2 regions of the Mycobacterium sp. NTMscope_Eco_3 genome follow, and region 1 is predicted to be linked to the other one. Evidence: riboswitches for the same ligand, from Rfam matches in the RefSeq annotation. Region 1 holds a riboswitch; the other holds the start of a gene.
What was found. Region 1 has a riboswitch for S-adenosylmethionine ahead of AC0KTM_RS20040 (bifunctional o-acetylhomoserine/o-acetylserine sulfhydrylase). Riboswitches for the same ligand answer to the same signal wherever they lie in the genome.
Positions count from the first base shown of each region.

Region 2: it holds a riboswitch for S-adenosylmethionine, as region 1 does, so the genes downstream of both, AC0KTM_RS08155 (hypothetical protein) here and AC0KTM_RS20040 (bifunctional o-acetylhomoserine/o-acetylserine sulfhydrylase) in region 1, are expected to answer to the same signal.

Region 1 covers NZ_CDRJYZ010000001.1:4,343,301-4,351,105, reverse strand. Annotated here, with positions in the region: gene metX (homoserine O-acetyltransferase MetX) at 1-103, opposite strand, end outside; gene AC0KTM_RS20040 (bifunctional o-acetylhomoserine/o-acetylserine sulfhydrylase) at 117-1,493, opposite strand; SAM riboswitch class IV at 1,669-1,786, opposite strand; gene AC0KTM_RS20035 (NADP-dependent isocitrate dehydrogenase) at 1,946-4,183, shown strand; gene AC0KTM_RS20030 (NADP-dependent isocitrate dehydrogenase) at 4,202-5,443, shown strand; gene AC0KTM_RS20025 (alpha/beta fold hydrolase) at 5,436-6,245, opposite strand; gene trpS (tryptophan--tRNA ligase) at 6,443-7,462, shown strand; gene yhjD (inner membrane protein YhjD) at 7,474-7,805, shown strand, end outside.
Region 2 covers NZ_CDRJYZ010000001.1:1,764,785-1,772,589, reverse strand. Annotated here, with positions in the region: gene AC0KTM_RS08170 (hypothetical protein) at 1-202, shown strand, start outside; gene AC0KTM_RS08165 (hypothetical protein) at 199-1,209, shown strand; gene AC0KTM_RS08160 (tetratricopeptide repeat protein) at 1,242-2,456, shown strand; SAM riboswitch class IV at 2,616-2,730, shown strand; gene AC0KTM_RS08155 (hypothetical protein) at 2,762-3,925, shown strand; gene AC0KTM_RS08150 (hypothetical protein) at 4,305-4,547, shown strand; gene AC0KTM_RS08145 (DUF3293 domain-containing protein) at 4,594-5,109, opposite strand; gene AC0KTM_RS08140 (AAA domain-containing protein) at 5,261-7,805, opposite strand, start outside.

The sequences.
Region 1 (7,805 bases):
CGTCGATGACCGCGCCGCTCTCGGTGGTCAGCGCGCCGATATGGACGAAGCCGATTTCGCCTTCGTCAGGCAGCGTTTGGGTGGGCACGTCGGAGATCGTCATGGGCAGGATTCCTTTAGAACGCCGCCACGGCCTTCGGATCGGTGCCGGACGCCCCCGCGGCCGCACCGAATCTGGCTGCCGCGGCGAAGCCGAGCTCCAGGTCGGCGAGGATGTCGTCGATCCCCTCGATGCCGACGGCCAGCCGCACCAGCCCCGGGCTGACCCCGGTGCTCAGCTGCTCCTGCGGGGACAGCTGGGCGTGCGTCGTGGACGCCGGATGAATCACCAGCGAACGCACGTCGCCGATGTTGGCGACGTGGCTGTGCAACTTCAGCGCGTTCACGAAGGCCTTGCCGGCATCGACACCGCCGGCCAGTTCGAACGACAGCACCGCCCCGGTTCCCTTGGGCGCCAGCTTCTTTGCCCGTTCATGCCAGGGCGAGCCGGGCAGTCCGGCGTAGTTCACCGACAGCACGCCCTCGTGGCCCGCCAAGAACTCGGCCACGCGTTGCGCGTTGGCGACGTGACGTTCCATGCGCAGGCTCAGCGTCTCGATGCCCTGGGCGACCAGGAACGCGTTGAACGGTGCGGCGGCCGAACCGAGGTCGCGCAGCAGCTGCACGCGCGCCTTGAGCGCGTAGGCCGGCGGGCCGAGCTCGGCGAACACCACGCCGTGGTAGCTCGGGTCGGGTGTGGTGAATCCCGGGAACCGGCCCTGCGTCCAGTCGAAGGTGCCGCCGTCGACGACGACCCCGGCGATCGCCGAGCCGTGGCCGCCGAGGTACTTGGTGGCCGAGTGCACGACGATGTCCGCGCCGTGCCGAAACGGCTGGATCAGGTAGGGCGTGGCGACCGTGTTGTCGACGATCAGCGGGACGCCGTTGTCGTGGGCGACCCCGGCGACGCCGGGGATGTCCAGGATGTCGATCTGCGGGTTGGAAATGGTCTCGGCGAAGAAGGCTTTGGTGTTCGGTTGCGCCGCGGCCCGCCACGAATCCAGATCGTCGGGGTCTTCCACGAAGGTGACCTCGATTCCGAGCTTGGCCAGCGAGTAGTGGAACAGGTTGTAGGTCCCGCCGTAGAGCCTGGGGCTCGAGACGATGTGATCTCCGGCACACGCCAGGTTCAAGATCGCGAACGTCGCCGCCGCCTGGCCGGAGCTCAGGAACAGCGCCGCCACACCGCCCTCGAGCGCGGCGATGCGCTGCTCGACGACGTCGGTGGTCGGGTTGCCGATCCGGGTGTAGATGTTGCCCGGAACCTCCAACCCGAACAGGGCGGCGGCGTGCGTGGTGTCGTCGAAGACGTAGGAGGTGGTCTGGTAGATCGGCAGGGCGCGGGCGTTGGTGGCCGGGTCGGGCTGCTGGCCGGCGTGCACCTGCTTGGTCTCGAACGACCAATGCGCGGTCGGATCCGTGTTGTCGCTGGTAGTACCGTTGTCGGAACTCACGTGGGTTGGCTCTCTCCTGGGATATGGGCTCGGGTCTCAGCGGTCTCTCGGTGGCCGGCCGACTAGCAGCGGCGGACGATTGCGCACATCGGCCGATCCGTAAGGGTGAGCGGAGCCGAAGGAGCTGGACAGAAGCACATCACGTGTCCCCTCTAGTCAGGGGTCCGTTATGGCGGACCCGCGCTTGCCGTGCAGCCTGTGGCTACATAGACCTGGTCATCACCCGGGGCACCCCACCGCGGTTGGAGGGTTGCCGGCCAGCAAGCCGGGGCTTGATGCTGGCGCTCATGACCAATACGAAGATTATCGTACTGTGCCGACCCGCCGCCAACCGTGGCGGTGCACATGCAGGTCGACACCTGTCCAAACACCCTTGATAACGTGGCAGTTAGATTGCTGAGCCCCCCACAGAATTGTCCGATATCGAAGATCTTGCCGCCGGGAGAGAGACCGTGAGCGCCGAACAGCCGACCGTCATCTACACGCTGACCGACGAGGCGCCGCTGCTGGCGACCTACGCGTTCCTGCCGATCGTGCGTGCCTTCGCCGAACCCGCGGGGATCAAGATCAAGACCAGCGACATCTCGGTGGCGGCCCGGATCCTCGCCGAGTTCCCCGAACACCTGACCGAAGAGCAGCGGGTCCCGGACAACCTCGCGGAGCTGGGCCGGCTGACGAAGCTGGCCGACACCAACATCATCAAGCTGCCGAACATCAGCGCCTCGGTGCCCCAGCTGATCGCCGCCGTCAAGGAGCTGCAAGGCAAGGGATTCAAGATTCCGGACTTTCCGCAGAGCCCGAAGACCGACGAGGACAGGGAGATTCGCGACCGCTACGCCAAGTGCCTCGGCAGCGCGGTGAACCCGGTACTGCGACAAGGCAACTCGGACCGGCGCGCACCCAAGGCCGTCAAGGAGTACGCGCGCAAGCACCCGCACAGCATGGCGGAATGGTCGCCGGCGTCACGCACGCACGTCGCGACCATGAAGGGCGGCGACTTCTACCACGGCGAGAAGTCGATGACGCTGGACCGCGCGCGCAACGTGAAGATGGAGCTCGAGACCGAGAGCGGCAAGACGATCGTGCTCAAGCCCATGGTCTCGCTGCGCACGGGCGACGTCATCGACTCCATGTACATGAGCAAGAAGGCCCTCATCGAGTTCTACGAGGAGCAGATGCAGGACGCCTACGAGACGGGCGTGATGTTCTCGCTGCACGTCAAGGCGACGATGATGAAGGTCTCGCACCCCATCGTCTTCGGGCACGCCGTGAAGATCTTCTACAAGGAGGCCTTCGCCAAGCACCAGGAGCTCTTCGACGAACTCGGCGTCGACGTCAACAACGGATTGGTCGACCTGTACAGCAAGATCGAGGCGCTGCCCGCGTCGCTGCACGACGAGATCATCCGCGACCTGCACGCGTGCCACGAGCACCGCCCCGAGCTGGCCATGGTCGATTCGGCCAAGGGCATCACCAACTTTCACTCGCCCAGCGACGTGATCGTCGACGCGTCGATGCCGGCGATGATCCGTGCGGGCGGCAAGATGTGGGGCGCCGACGGGCGGCAGAAGGACACCAAGGCCGTCAACCCGGAGTCCACGTTCTCCCGGATCTACCAAGAGATCATCAACTTCTGCAAGACGCACGGCGCGTTCGATCCCGCGACCATGGGCACGGTCCCCAACGTCGGGCTGATGGCGCAGCAGGCCGAGGAATACGGCTCGCACGACAAGACATTCGAGATCCCCGAGAGCGGCGTCGCCAACATCGTCGACCTCGACACCGGGGAAGTCCTGCTGACCCAGAACGTGGAAACCGGCGACATCTGGCGCATGCCCATCGTCCGCGACGAACCGATCCGCGACTGGGTCAAGCTGGCCGTCAACCGGGCACGCAACTCGGGCATGACCGTGGTCTTCTGGCTGGACACCGAACGCCCGCACGAGGTCGAGCTGCGCAAGAAGGTCAAGGAATACCTGAAGGAGCACGACACCGAGGGCCTGCAGATCCAGATCATGCCGCAGGTGTGGGCCATGCGGTACACGCTCGAGCGCGCGATGCGCGGCCAGGACACCATCGCCGCGACCGGAAACATCCTGCGCGACTACCTCACCGACCTGTTCCCGATCCTGGAGCTGGGCACCAGCGCCAAGATGCTGTCCATCGTGCCGTTGATGGCCGGCGGCGGAATGTACGAGACCGGCGCGGGCGGCTCGGCCCCCAAGCACGTCCATCAACTCGTCGAGGAGAACCACCTGCGCTGGGATTCCCTCGGTGAATTCCTCGCTCTGGGAGCGTGTTTCGAGGACATCGGCATCAAGACCGACAACGAGCGCGCCAAGCTGCTGGGCAAGACGCTGGATTCCGCGATCGGAAAGCTGTTGGACAACAACAAGAGTCCGTCGCGCAAGACGGGTGAACTCGACAACCGGGGCAGCCAGTTCTATCTGGCGCTGTACTGGGCGCAGGAACTCGCCGCGCAAAACGACGACGAGGAGTTGCGCGAGCGCTTCGCCAAGCTGGCCGAGTCGTTGGGCGAGAACGAGGACACCATCGTGGCCGAGCTCGCCGAGGTGCAGGGTGAGACGGTCGACATCGGCGGGTACTACTACCCCGACAGCGAGAAGACGACGGCGGTGATGCGGCCGAGCAAGACGTTCAACGAGGTGCTCGCCGCCGCACAAGGCTGACGCCGCAGGAAGGCACCGATGTCGAGCCCGGGTTCCAAAGAAGCCAAGATCAAGGTCAAGGGCCGCGTGGTCGAGCTCGACGGCGACGAGATGACCCGCGTCATCTGGAAGCTGATCAAGGAGATGTTGATCCTTCCGCACCTCGACATCGATCTGGATTACTACGACCTGGGCATCGAGCACCGCGACCGCACCGACGACCAGGTGACGATCGACGCGGCCTACGCCATCAAGAAGCACGGCGTGGGCGTCAAGTGCGCGACGATCACCCCCGACGAGGCCCGCGTCTCCGAGTTCAACCTCAAGAAGATGTGGCTTTCGCCGAACGGGACGATCCGGAACATCTTGGGCGGCACCATCTTCCGCGAACCGATCGTCATTTCCAACGTGCCGCGCCTGGTTCCGGGCTGGACCAAGCCGATCGTCATCGGCCGCCACGCGTTCGGCGACCAGTACCGCGCGACCAACTTCAAGGTCGACAAGCCCGGCACCGTCGCCATCACGTTCACCCCCGCCGATGGCAGCGAGCCGATGGTGCACGAGATGGTGTCCATCCCCGAGGACGGCGGCGTGGTGATGGGGATGTACAACTTCAAGGACTCCGTGCGCGACTTCGCGCGCGCGTCGTTCAAGTACGGCCTGAACGCGAAATGGCCGGTGTACCTGTCGACCAAGAACACCATCCTCAAGGCCTACGACGGCATGTTCAAGGACGAGTTCCAGCGCATCTACGACGAGGAATTCAAGGAAGACTTCGAGGCCGAGGGCCTGACTTACGAGCACCGGCTGATCGACGACATGGTGGCCGCCTGCCTCAAGTGGGAGGGCGGCTACGTGTGGGCGTGCAAGAACTACGACGGCGACGTGCAGTCCGACGCCATCGCTCAGGGCTACGGCTCGCTGGGGTTGATGACCTCGGTGCTGATGACCGCCGACGGCAAGACGGTCGAGGCCGAGGCCGCGCACGGCACGGTCACCCGGCACTTCCGGCAGTATCAGGCCGGCAAACCGACCTCCACCAACCCGATCGCCTCGATCTTCGCCTGGACGCGCGGGCTGGCGCACCGCGGCAAGCTGGACGACACCCCCGAGGTGATCGAGTTCGCGCAGACGCTGGAAAACGTCATCGTGTCCACCGTCGAGAGCGGGAAGATGACCAAGGACCTCGCCATCCTGATCGGCCCCGATCAACAGTGGCAGCAGAGCGAGGAATTCCTCGACTCGATCGCCGAGAACCTAAAAAAGGAGCTGGCTAACTAGCCGGCGGCCGGTGCCGCTCGGAGAGCCGGTCCGGGCCCGCGGCGCACTCGTCGATGAAGTCGGCGATGGCCGCGGTGATGCGTTCGGGCGCCTCGAACATCGGCACGTGCCCGACGCCGTCGAGCTTGGTGATCTTCGTTCCCTCGGGCAAGAAGTTGGTGAAATGGCGGCTGAACCTGCTCGGCGGCACCACCCGGTCCTTCTCGCACAGCACCAGCTGCACGGGCACCGCGGTCTGCGCCAGCTCCAGCAGCCCGGGCTGCAGCAGCGACTTGATCAGCAGCTGGAAATAGGCCGGGCAGTGCGCGGCGTCATCGACCACGCCGCGCAGTTGCTCCACGCTGACCCCCTCCGGGGTGGCGCTCAGCGGCAGGGTCGCCAGGCGGCGGCTCAGCGGCAGCCGCAGCGCCCGCGGGCCCAGCAGCCGGGCCAGTCCCAGGACCGGCATCCCGGCGATGAACTTGCTGATGACCTCGAATTTGACCGGGCTCCAGCGCGTCCAGCCGCCCGCGGCGCCGACGCCGGTGACGCTGCGCGCCCGCCCGCGGCGCTCGAGCTCGAAGGCCACCCAGCCGCCCAGCGAGTTGCCCACCAGGTGCGCGGACTCCCAGCCGAGTTCGTCGAGCTGACGCTCGACATGGTCGGCCAGCACCGACGAGCTCAGCAGCCAGGTGCCCGCATAGGGTCCGCCGTTGTGCCCGGCCATGGTCGGGGCGAAGACCTCGTAACGGCCGGTGTCGGCGAGCCGCGGCGCCACCGGATCCCACACCGTCTGCGACATCAGGAACCCGTGCAGCAGCACGACCGGCTCTCCGGAACCATCCTCGGGGCCAAGGTGGGTCGGCGTACGAGTCGTCATATCCCGACATTAAAGGCGGTACCGCCGGTACCGCAACACGGCCTGATCGCGGGCGCGCGGCTGGCCGCACACTCGGCGCCGAACGTGCGGGTGGCCGCACACTGAGCGCCCGCCGCCGCACGTGAAAAGATCGGTGCATCATGAGCACCGCTACCGGATCCAGCCGCATTTTCTCCGGCGTGCAGCCCACGTCCGATTCGCTTCACCTGGGTAACGCGTTGGGCGCCCTCACCCAGTGGGTCGACCTGCAGGACGACCATGACGCGTACTTCTGCGTGGTCGACCTGCATGCCATCACCGTCGCCCAGGATCCCGAGGCGCTGCGGCGGCGGACCCTGGTCACCGCCGCCCAATACCTGGCCCTGGGCATCGACCCGGCCCGCAGCACCGTCTTCGTGCAGAGCCACGTGCCCGGCCACACCCAGCTGGCCTGGGTGCTGGGCTGCTTCACCGGCTTCGGGCAGGCGTCGCGGATGACGCAGTTCAAGGACAAGTCGCTGCGCCAGGGCGCCGACTCCACCACCGTGGGTTTATTCACCTACCCGGTGCTGCAGGCCGCCGACGTGCTGGCCTACGACACCGGCCTGGTGCCGGTGGGCGAAGACCAGCGCCAGCATCTCGAGCTGGCCCGCGACGTGGCGCAGCGGTTCAACGCCCGATTCCCGGACACGTTCGTGGTGCCGGACATGCTGATCCCCAAGGCGACCGCGAAGATCTACGACCTGTCCGACCCGACGTCGAAGATGAGCAAATCCGCGGCCACCGACGCCGGGCTGATCAACCTGCTCGACGATCCGGCGTTGTCGGCCAAGAAGATTCGTTCGGCGGTGACCGACAGCGAGCGCGAGATCCGCTTCGACACCGACGCCAAGCCCGGCGTCTCCAACCTGCTGACCATCCAGTCCGCGGTCAGCGGCATCGGCGTCGACAAGCTCGTCGAGGGCTATGCCGGAAGGGGTTACGGCGATTTAAAGAAGGACACCGCGGAGGCGGTGGTCGAGTTCGTCACCCCGATCAAGGCCCGCGTCGACGAACTGACGGCCGACTTGGCCGAATTGGAGGCCATCTTGGCGGCCGGAGCCGAACGGGCCCAGGATGTCGCCGGGAAAACGGTCCAACGGGTTTACGATCGGCTTGGGTTCCTTCCGCAACGGAGGTAAGAAGTTCCACCATGAGCGAGCCGGCCAAGGAAGGCATTCTTGATCGGCTGCGGGCCCGGTACGGGTGGCTCGACCATGTCATCCGCGCCTACCAGCGTTTCGACGAACGCAACGGCGGGTTCTTTGCCGCCGGACTCACCTATTACACGATTTTCGCGTTGTTTCCGTTGCTCATGGTCGGTTTCGCGGTGTTCGGATTCGTGCTGGCCCGCCGGCCCCACCTGCTGAGCACGATCGACGATCACATACGGTCCCAGGTGTCGGGCACGCTGGGAAATCAGCTGCAGGAGTTGATGAACTCGGCGATCGACGCCCGGACTTCGGTCGGTGTCATCGGTCTGGT
Region 2 (7,805 bases), 2.6 Mb from region 1:
CACGGTGACCGCCGATCTCCTCCACGAGTTGCCCCAGTCCAATCTCTGCTTCTCCACACCCGAGTTGCGTGGCACCTTCCATATCAACCTGCGGTATCAATACCTCGAGGTCATAACCTGGAAGCTCGAACTGGACGGGACGCAGCCGATGTATGTCGTCACCCACGAAGGCGCCGTTCTTAGTGGTGAGGGTCCAGCATGAGCGACTGGTTCGAACGCCTCATGGGTTTCCGCGAAGGCCCGTATGACTGGACACAGCAGCGACTGCGCGTCGAGCACAACGAATTGGTATCGACGGCTAACAATAAGCGGTATGCATGCGGAGAGTTGACGATCCCCACGCTGGCCGAACTGCGTGCACGGGTGAACAACGCAACCGCGCAACGCTCTACCGTGACCTACCTCGTCGGAGACGCGAGGGCGCTACACGCCGAGCCCGAATTCGCGGGTGCGTTGTTTCAGGTTGCCTCGCAGTTCAACCTTCTGGAAATGGTCCATCACACCGTGTCTCCCGAAGAAGGCGTTTCGGGGTACGCCCACGACCCCACTCAGGGCCCAGCTTGCGCGATTGCGGCCGGCGCCGCCACGATCTTCCGCAACTACTGCGTACCGATTGATAATGGGATCGGCCAAACCCGCGACCGCCAGCTCGACGCACTGGCGCCCATGGGTGAAGCACTCTCATCGGCGCTCGGACGACCTGCCACCGATCTCTGGACTATGCGTAACGGCTATGCACTGTGCACGGAGGACGGGCTGCGCGCGATTACCGATCTGCTTGCACAAGCCTCCGAAGATCTGCGCGACACGCTGCGGGCGCAACTCGCAATTGGGTTGCACCGCAACGTCGAGGTCACCGACGTGTCTGGCAGCGAACGGCGGATCGTGTCACAGGCGTTCTGCTCGGCACTTCCCGTCAAGTATTCGTCGGTCGATGCACCGGCGTGGGAATCGTTTGCGCGCTTGGTTCTCGAAGGGGCGTACGAGGCGACAGTTCTGGCCGCGGTCGAGCAAGCCGCTTCCGGCGGTTCGAACACGGTATTGCTGACCCGATTGGGCGGCGGTGCCTTCGGTAATGCTGATGCATGGATCGACGACGCAATGAACCGCGCACTCGCCATCACGGAGAACGCCGGCTTGGATATCCGCCTGGTGAGTTACGGCAGCGTTCACCCATCGATCCGGGCGATAGTCGACGAATGGAGTTAATGGATGTGGTCGCTAAGGATTAGGTTGCGCCGATGACGGACCGAGAAGTTGTCGCCGAGCGGGCTCGGTTGGAGGGCGAGGCCGCTGCTGGGAGCGCGGAAGCCATGCACGATCTGGCGGTCCTATTGGCGTACCGATGTGCACCGCCGGATGCGGCGGCTGCGCGCGGGTGGTACGAGAAGGCTGCCGGTGTCGGACACGTCCAATCGATGTATGACTTGGGCATCCTGCTCGCTTCGTCGCATCCCCCGGATCTTGCGGGCGCGCGTTCGTGGTGGGAGAAGGCGGCGCACGCGGGACATCACGCGGCAATGGTCAGCCTGGCTGGCCTTCTCGTGCTCGCCAATCCTCCTGAACTCGCACCGGCTCGCCGATGGCTTGAGATAGCCGCCGCATCGGGCGAACCGGTCGCGATGACCGAACTTGGTCGTGTGCTGACGATGTGGGATCCGCCCGATCGTCGGGCGGCCCAATCTTGGTGGGAGAAGGCCGCGGCGCTGGGACATGCAGACGCGATGATCGACTTGGGCTCTCTGCTCATACGTGCCGAGCCGCCTCACGTGGAAGCTGCTCGTGCGTGGTGGCAAAAGGCCGCAGATGCCGGCAACCCCGAGGCCATGTGTCATTTGGGCACCTTGCTGTTCAGGTCGGTGGATCCACCCGATAGGCGAGGCGCACGCCGCTGGTGGGAGAAGGCGGCGGAACACGGCGACGTCACGGCCATGTTCAATCTCGGTCGGCTTCTCACGAAGTATTGGGAGCCAGCGGATTTGGCAGCGGCACAGACCTGGTATGAGAAGGCCGCCCAGGGTGGGCATAGCGGGGCGATGTATAACCTCGGTTACCTATTCGCTGCGAGGATGGCGCCGCCGGATCTTGGTGCAGCGCGGCAGTGGTGGGAGACAGCAGCCGCCGCCGGGGATGCTGACTCAATGATGAGCTTGGGACTGTTGCTCCTCAATCACTCGGATCCGCCTGATCCTGGAGCAGCTCGCCGGTGGTGGGAGGTCGCGGCCGCCGCAGGTCACATCGGCGCGATGTCCAAACTCGCCGGCCTGTTGATGCAATGGAATCCGCCCGATCTACCTGCAGCGCGGCACTGGTTGCAGATCGCCGCTGAAGCGGGCGACGTCAACGCGATGAATAACCTCGCCGCACTGCTTAGTCAGTTGGTGGATCCTCCGGATTTGGCTGGTGCACAGTTCTGGGCCGAGCGGGCGGCAGCGCAGCGCCCTACCGCGGGCTGAGCTGCACGGTCTCCGGGCATAGGACTATCCCGTAGACGGCCAAAATTGGCGACCGCCTCCGATCCCAACCTGCCGCGTCGCATCCGGCATGCTTCAGGATCGGTTCGAGGCGGTTCAGGGACATCGGCCTTGTCAGTGCCCTAACTTAACCTGATGTTGGCTCATGAGTGGACGGCAGTTCGGGTACCTGACCCGCCGTCCCGGCAACCGCGCGATCGCCGCATGGTGCCTCAGGGGAAGAGCTGGCATGCGCCCCTGCGTGCAAGCGGTGGACGCCCGACAGTGGCGTCGCCAGGAGACGAGAGATGACGATCGACGAACTTGGCGCCAGTGACGCCGCACTGCGCGACCGTATCACCGAGCTGTCTGTGCATATTGCGTGCGGGGAGTTGCGGGGTCCGGTCAGCGGGGGACGCTGGCAGTCGTGCTCCTGCGAGGACGACCCGGAGGAATGGGACGGCTGTGCAGTCTCCCGGGAGCAGGAGCTGTGCGTAATCTGTCTGACGGCGACAGCCGGCGGCACGTCACGCTGGGAATGGCTGGCCTGCAAGGCATGCCGCCAAGCAAACGACACGATCGCTGGTATGCGGGACGAGTATGGAGATCAGGATTTCGCCCTCACCCGGTACGCCCTCACGAACGGGAGGGTGGTCTCGGTGGAACCACAGGATCGCCGCGGTTGGTTCCATGCTTTCGCACACGGCGACGACCGCGTGCGCCAGTGGTGTGAACGCGAATACCACCGACTGGCAAGCAAATTCGAGGCCCAGGCCGACGTCCCGCTGCGCATCTGGCAACGCGAGTGGCCGCCTGGTATCGAAACGTCGGTCGACGCGTTTGCGCGGTTACACGACACACTGGATACCGGGTCGCGCTCGGATCAAGTGGAGTCGCCCGAAGCACCCATAGCACCGAATCTCGCGCCGACAGAGCGGCTGACGGAACTGTCGGTCCACGTCCCATGCGGCCGGGTGCGGGGACCAATATCAGGCAGGTGGCAATCATGCCCGTGCGAGGACAGACCCGAGAAATGGGACGGATACGACGTCTCCCAAGAGCGAGACCTGTGTCTCATCTGCGGTCGCGGAACAGCCGGCGGCACCTCGAAGTGGGCCTGGTTGGCGTGTGAACACTGCCGCTCCGTCAACGATGCCATCAGATCGAAATACCGAATGAATCTTCCGCTGGGACGACACAGCATCATGAACGGATATTGTGTTCACGGCTCTGCGCCACCCGAGCGTCAGCGAGAGCAGGCCGGGCGGCTCGCGCAAGTGATGGACGATCAACGAGCCTTGTTCGAATGGCGGGACCGCGAGGTCACCCGGCTGTCGAGCAGATTCCCACCAGCGGCCGACGTGACGCTTCGAGTGTGGCTCGAGGAGTTTCCGCCTAGCCGTGAGGCAACGATCGATGCCCTCATGCGGCTCACCGGGGGCGCGACAATCTTGCGGGGACTCTGTGAGTGATGGCGGACCCTCGGACGTGCCGGCGACCACAACGACCGCCTAATTCGACATCATGGGCGGCGTACACAGCCACGACCGAGTCGGTCTCGCCGCCTTGAAGCTGAGCTAAGGATCTGCCGGCGCCTACCGCCGTCGACTATGGCGTCGAGAAGGGAACAAACTCACTGCCCACACCCGCTAGCCCGGTGAGACTTACATCCTTCCCCGAAACTTCTTGAGAGCCCGATGATTCACCCCGACCCCTTGATGGGACTTCGAGACATTGGCCCGCGCCGGTGGCACCACCGCCTTACCGGATGCGGCCCGGATGACGATATCCGGGCCGGCTTGCGCAGACTGCACGGTTTGCCTGAAAACCATGGCACGAAGGGAGATATCGGTGAAGCTCGACGACTATTTCATTGAATACATCCGCAAACATCGGAATGTGCTCGGGCCCGAGCATCCAGACAACTACGTCGGCGTGTGGACAGATGAGAATCGCCAATTTAAGACCGACATCTCCACAAACATGCAGGATCGCACGGAGGCCGTGACGCACGGTGAGCGCAACCGGCAGAGTGCAATTTTTGACCTCGAAGCTCGCAAACCCCTTGACCTTCCGGGCCATGAACACACGTGATTCGAGCCGCGGGGCCGTCCGGTTATCGCCCTTGGCGCTTTGAGTATTACCCGCTTGGTCTGACAAAGCCTTCGGCGCAATAGCCTTCGTTGACTTCCCACCGCCACGCCCGGCGTTCAATCCGATCGGTGGCGCAAGCCAATACTGACCACTGTCGGCCGCGCCACCCAAATATCGCGACTTGCCCGAACCTCCGCCCGAGTGCGCGGGCTTCGTTGTCGGTGAAGCCGAATATCGCTCGACTGTCTTCCCGATGGTTGTCATCGAAACTGACTCCGACAGCAGGTAAGGCCTCGACGCCACGTCTGACGAGCTCGCTGTCGAGGACTGCCATCCGCACGGCGTTCTCAGCGCTGTCAGGGTGTGAATTCGGGTGCACGGCCGTGATGACATGCAGCGGTCCCAGTGGTGGATTCTCGCCGTCCCCATCGTCTGCGGGTCGGACGGTGCCGGAGTCGAAGCGCACAGCCGTCGCGAGGTAGTAGAGCCATGGACGTTTGTTGTGCGCGAGCTCCGCCAATACGGACGGTGGTGTCCACTCGAAGTCGTCATAGATCTTCAAAAGAGAGCCCATCAATTCGACGGCGCTGACGCGATTCTCAAGGATTTGATCGAGACCACTACACCGCTGAGCCGCTCAGCACCGTGCGTCCCAAACTGGCTGCACGGCATGCCGCTGACCTTTGAAATTATTGTCCGCGGGTACTGATTGTCTACTCGAACGACACAGCAATACCAGCGTCAACAGCAGGCGCCGGTGCGTCGCCAGCTCGTACTTCCGGACCCGGTTGGATGACCAGCCCCGAGTTATCTGCCAGATCAAGACCGTCCACTACGTCATCGGTGGCATCAGCGAGTTCTTGATCGAGCCAATCCGCCGTACGGATGTCGAGCTCGTCGAGCGTTTGCCACAGTCTCTGAAGAGAACCAGGCATGTCCGCGTAAAACACAGATTCCCGGACACGGAAGAACTCCCACCCACAGCGTTCTAGCTCGCGTTGACGCGCCAAGTCGGCTTCGTACTGCGAAGGGCCGTGCCAGAAGTCGCCATCGCATTCGACTGCGAGTCTTGTCTTGGCTCCAACCACGACGAGGTCGATGTTGTAACCGAGAGCGGGGTAATGGGGTATCACGGCATAGCCGCGGTCGACTATCCGGTTGAATATCCGCTGTTCGAACAACGAATCAAAGGGCGGCACTAAGACGTCTTCCGGAACGAACCCCGGTGCTGGAGCATTAAGTTCGTTACGCGACCGGTTCGCGACGCCGTAGCAGTAATCGAGCAACTGATACCGCATATCCTCAGGGTTCGACAAAGCTTCACGCGGCATCGAGTGGTACACCCACATCTGATCCTTTGCACGTGATGCCGCCACGTTGAAGCGTTGAACGTACTGGACAGCAGTGAGAGCGCTCAGTCGGCGGTCGGCGGTCGGCGCCTTCACCATCGATAAGAACATGACATCGCGCTCTGATCCCTGGAAGTCAGACGCGTCGCCGCAACGTAATTCGCGTGCCGCCCATTCTTCGGGAGGAACAGCGTCGAGCAGTTTGTGCTCGATTAACCTGGCTTGTTCCTTTCCGAGCAGCGAGATCACGCCGATCGTCGCCCCGTCATACTGGGGATCTGCTAAGCACTTTCGGATCTGATCGACAATTGCATCTGCTTCGACTTTGTTCGTTTTGTTGTCCAACTCGACGCCGTCGACGACGTGAACGACCTTGATCGGCTCAAGCCGCTCCGCGCCGAACTGGCGTACAGGGACCAAGCGAATTCCCTCTGGCTCGTACGCAATCCGGTTCGAGAATCCAATTATCTCGGGGACGCAGCGACGGTGTTCGGTGAGAGTAATCCGGCCGCCGAAGCGCATGTTTGCCTCGTCGAAGTAGCTTCGCTTGGGATCGAGCCACGAAGCGATATAGGTGTCGTCGGCAAGATACAAGTTGGCCAGGTCGCGCAGCTGCTGCTGGTCAACGCCCACCGCAGACGGTGAAACCTGCTTGTCATCACCGATCACCACAATCTTCGGTGCGAGATATTGCAGGAAGGATGCTTCGAGCCCGGCTTGTGACGCTTCGTCGACGATAACGACATCGAACAAATTTGGCTGAACGCGCATCTGCTCGGCAATTCGGTAGATGGGCATAACCCACACGGGCACTGAGGGGCGGCAGCGGTCCATCGCTTCCGCGATCTCGACCCGCTTCTTCGCGGCGTACTTGCCGGTACCCTTACCCAAAGATGCAACGAGTTGTGCGTATTGGGTCAAGTTCGCTCGAGCAGCGCCCGTAAGGCGGCCAGGGGCAACCGCGTGCTGCCATGCTCGCTCGGCCGCGAGGAGTTCGACCTCGCTCCTGATCTGTTGTTCGAGGGCATTCAATCTGACCTTGAGTGCATTCGAGTCTTCGCTCTCCTGGGCGAGGAGCCAACGTCCTGTCATCTCCCATCGCCAGGCTTGTTCGAATCGCTCAAGCCGGGCGTCCCACACGGTGTCTGAAGGCTCTGCGGCGACGGCCTCTGCGAGGCGCGGTGCTAACTGATCTAGAAGGGCACGGATTCGCTCGCGTTCCGCGATCGAATCCGAGATTGCGTGCAGGTGGGTCAATCTCTCGTGTGCCGCGACATACCCTGCAACGTCTCGCTTTCCCACTGCGCCTTGAAGATCCACGACAACCGATGGATGGTTCCCCAACTGCTCGTGTGACTTCAAGCGATGAATGAGGTCATCGATGGGCGCTCTCGAGGTGACGGCGGCATCGGCGGCGGCAGCAGCCTCTACCAGCCTCGAGAATCGCCGGATTGCATCAAGGTTGTTCCAGTCAGGAACGGGCAGATCGTTGCGTTCAAACCAGGCGCGCTCCACCTGGATCTGGTCTCCCAGCGCGAGAACTTTGTCCAGTTGTGCCACTTCGGTTCTGTGCCACTGAACCTTTTCATCGAACGTGTCTTCATCGGGAATTACGACATTGATCGGCCATGCGTGTTCCATCGCGCTGACCAACCTTCCGGTTTCCACCCAGTCGATAAAGTGGCCGAGTTGCTCTCGTGTCACTATGGGCAATCCATTGAGCTTCACTTGCGTGAAGAAGGGCTCGGCCAGCTTTACGGCTTTCGCAGTGAACGGACCGATTTTTGGCGATCCATCGGGAAGAACCTTCAGCTTGTTACCTGAATCTAGATGCTCGATAAGCGATCTGGCTATCTGCTGATGGACGTCAATGTCTCCGCCCATAACAGTGATGGTGGCGGTGGGACCA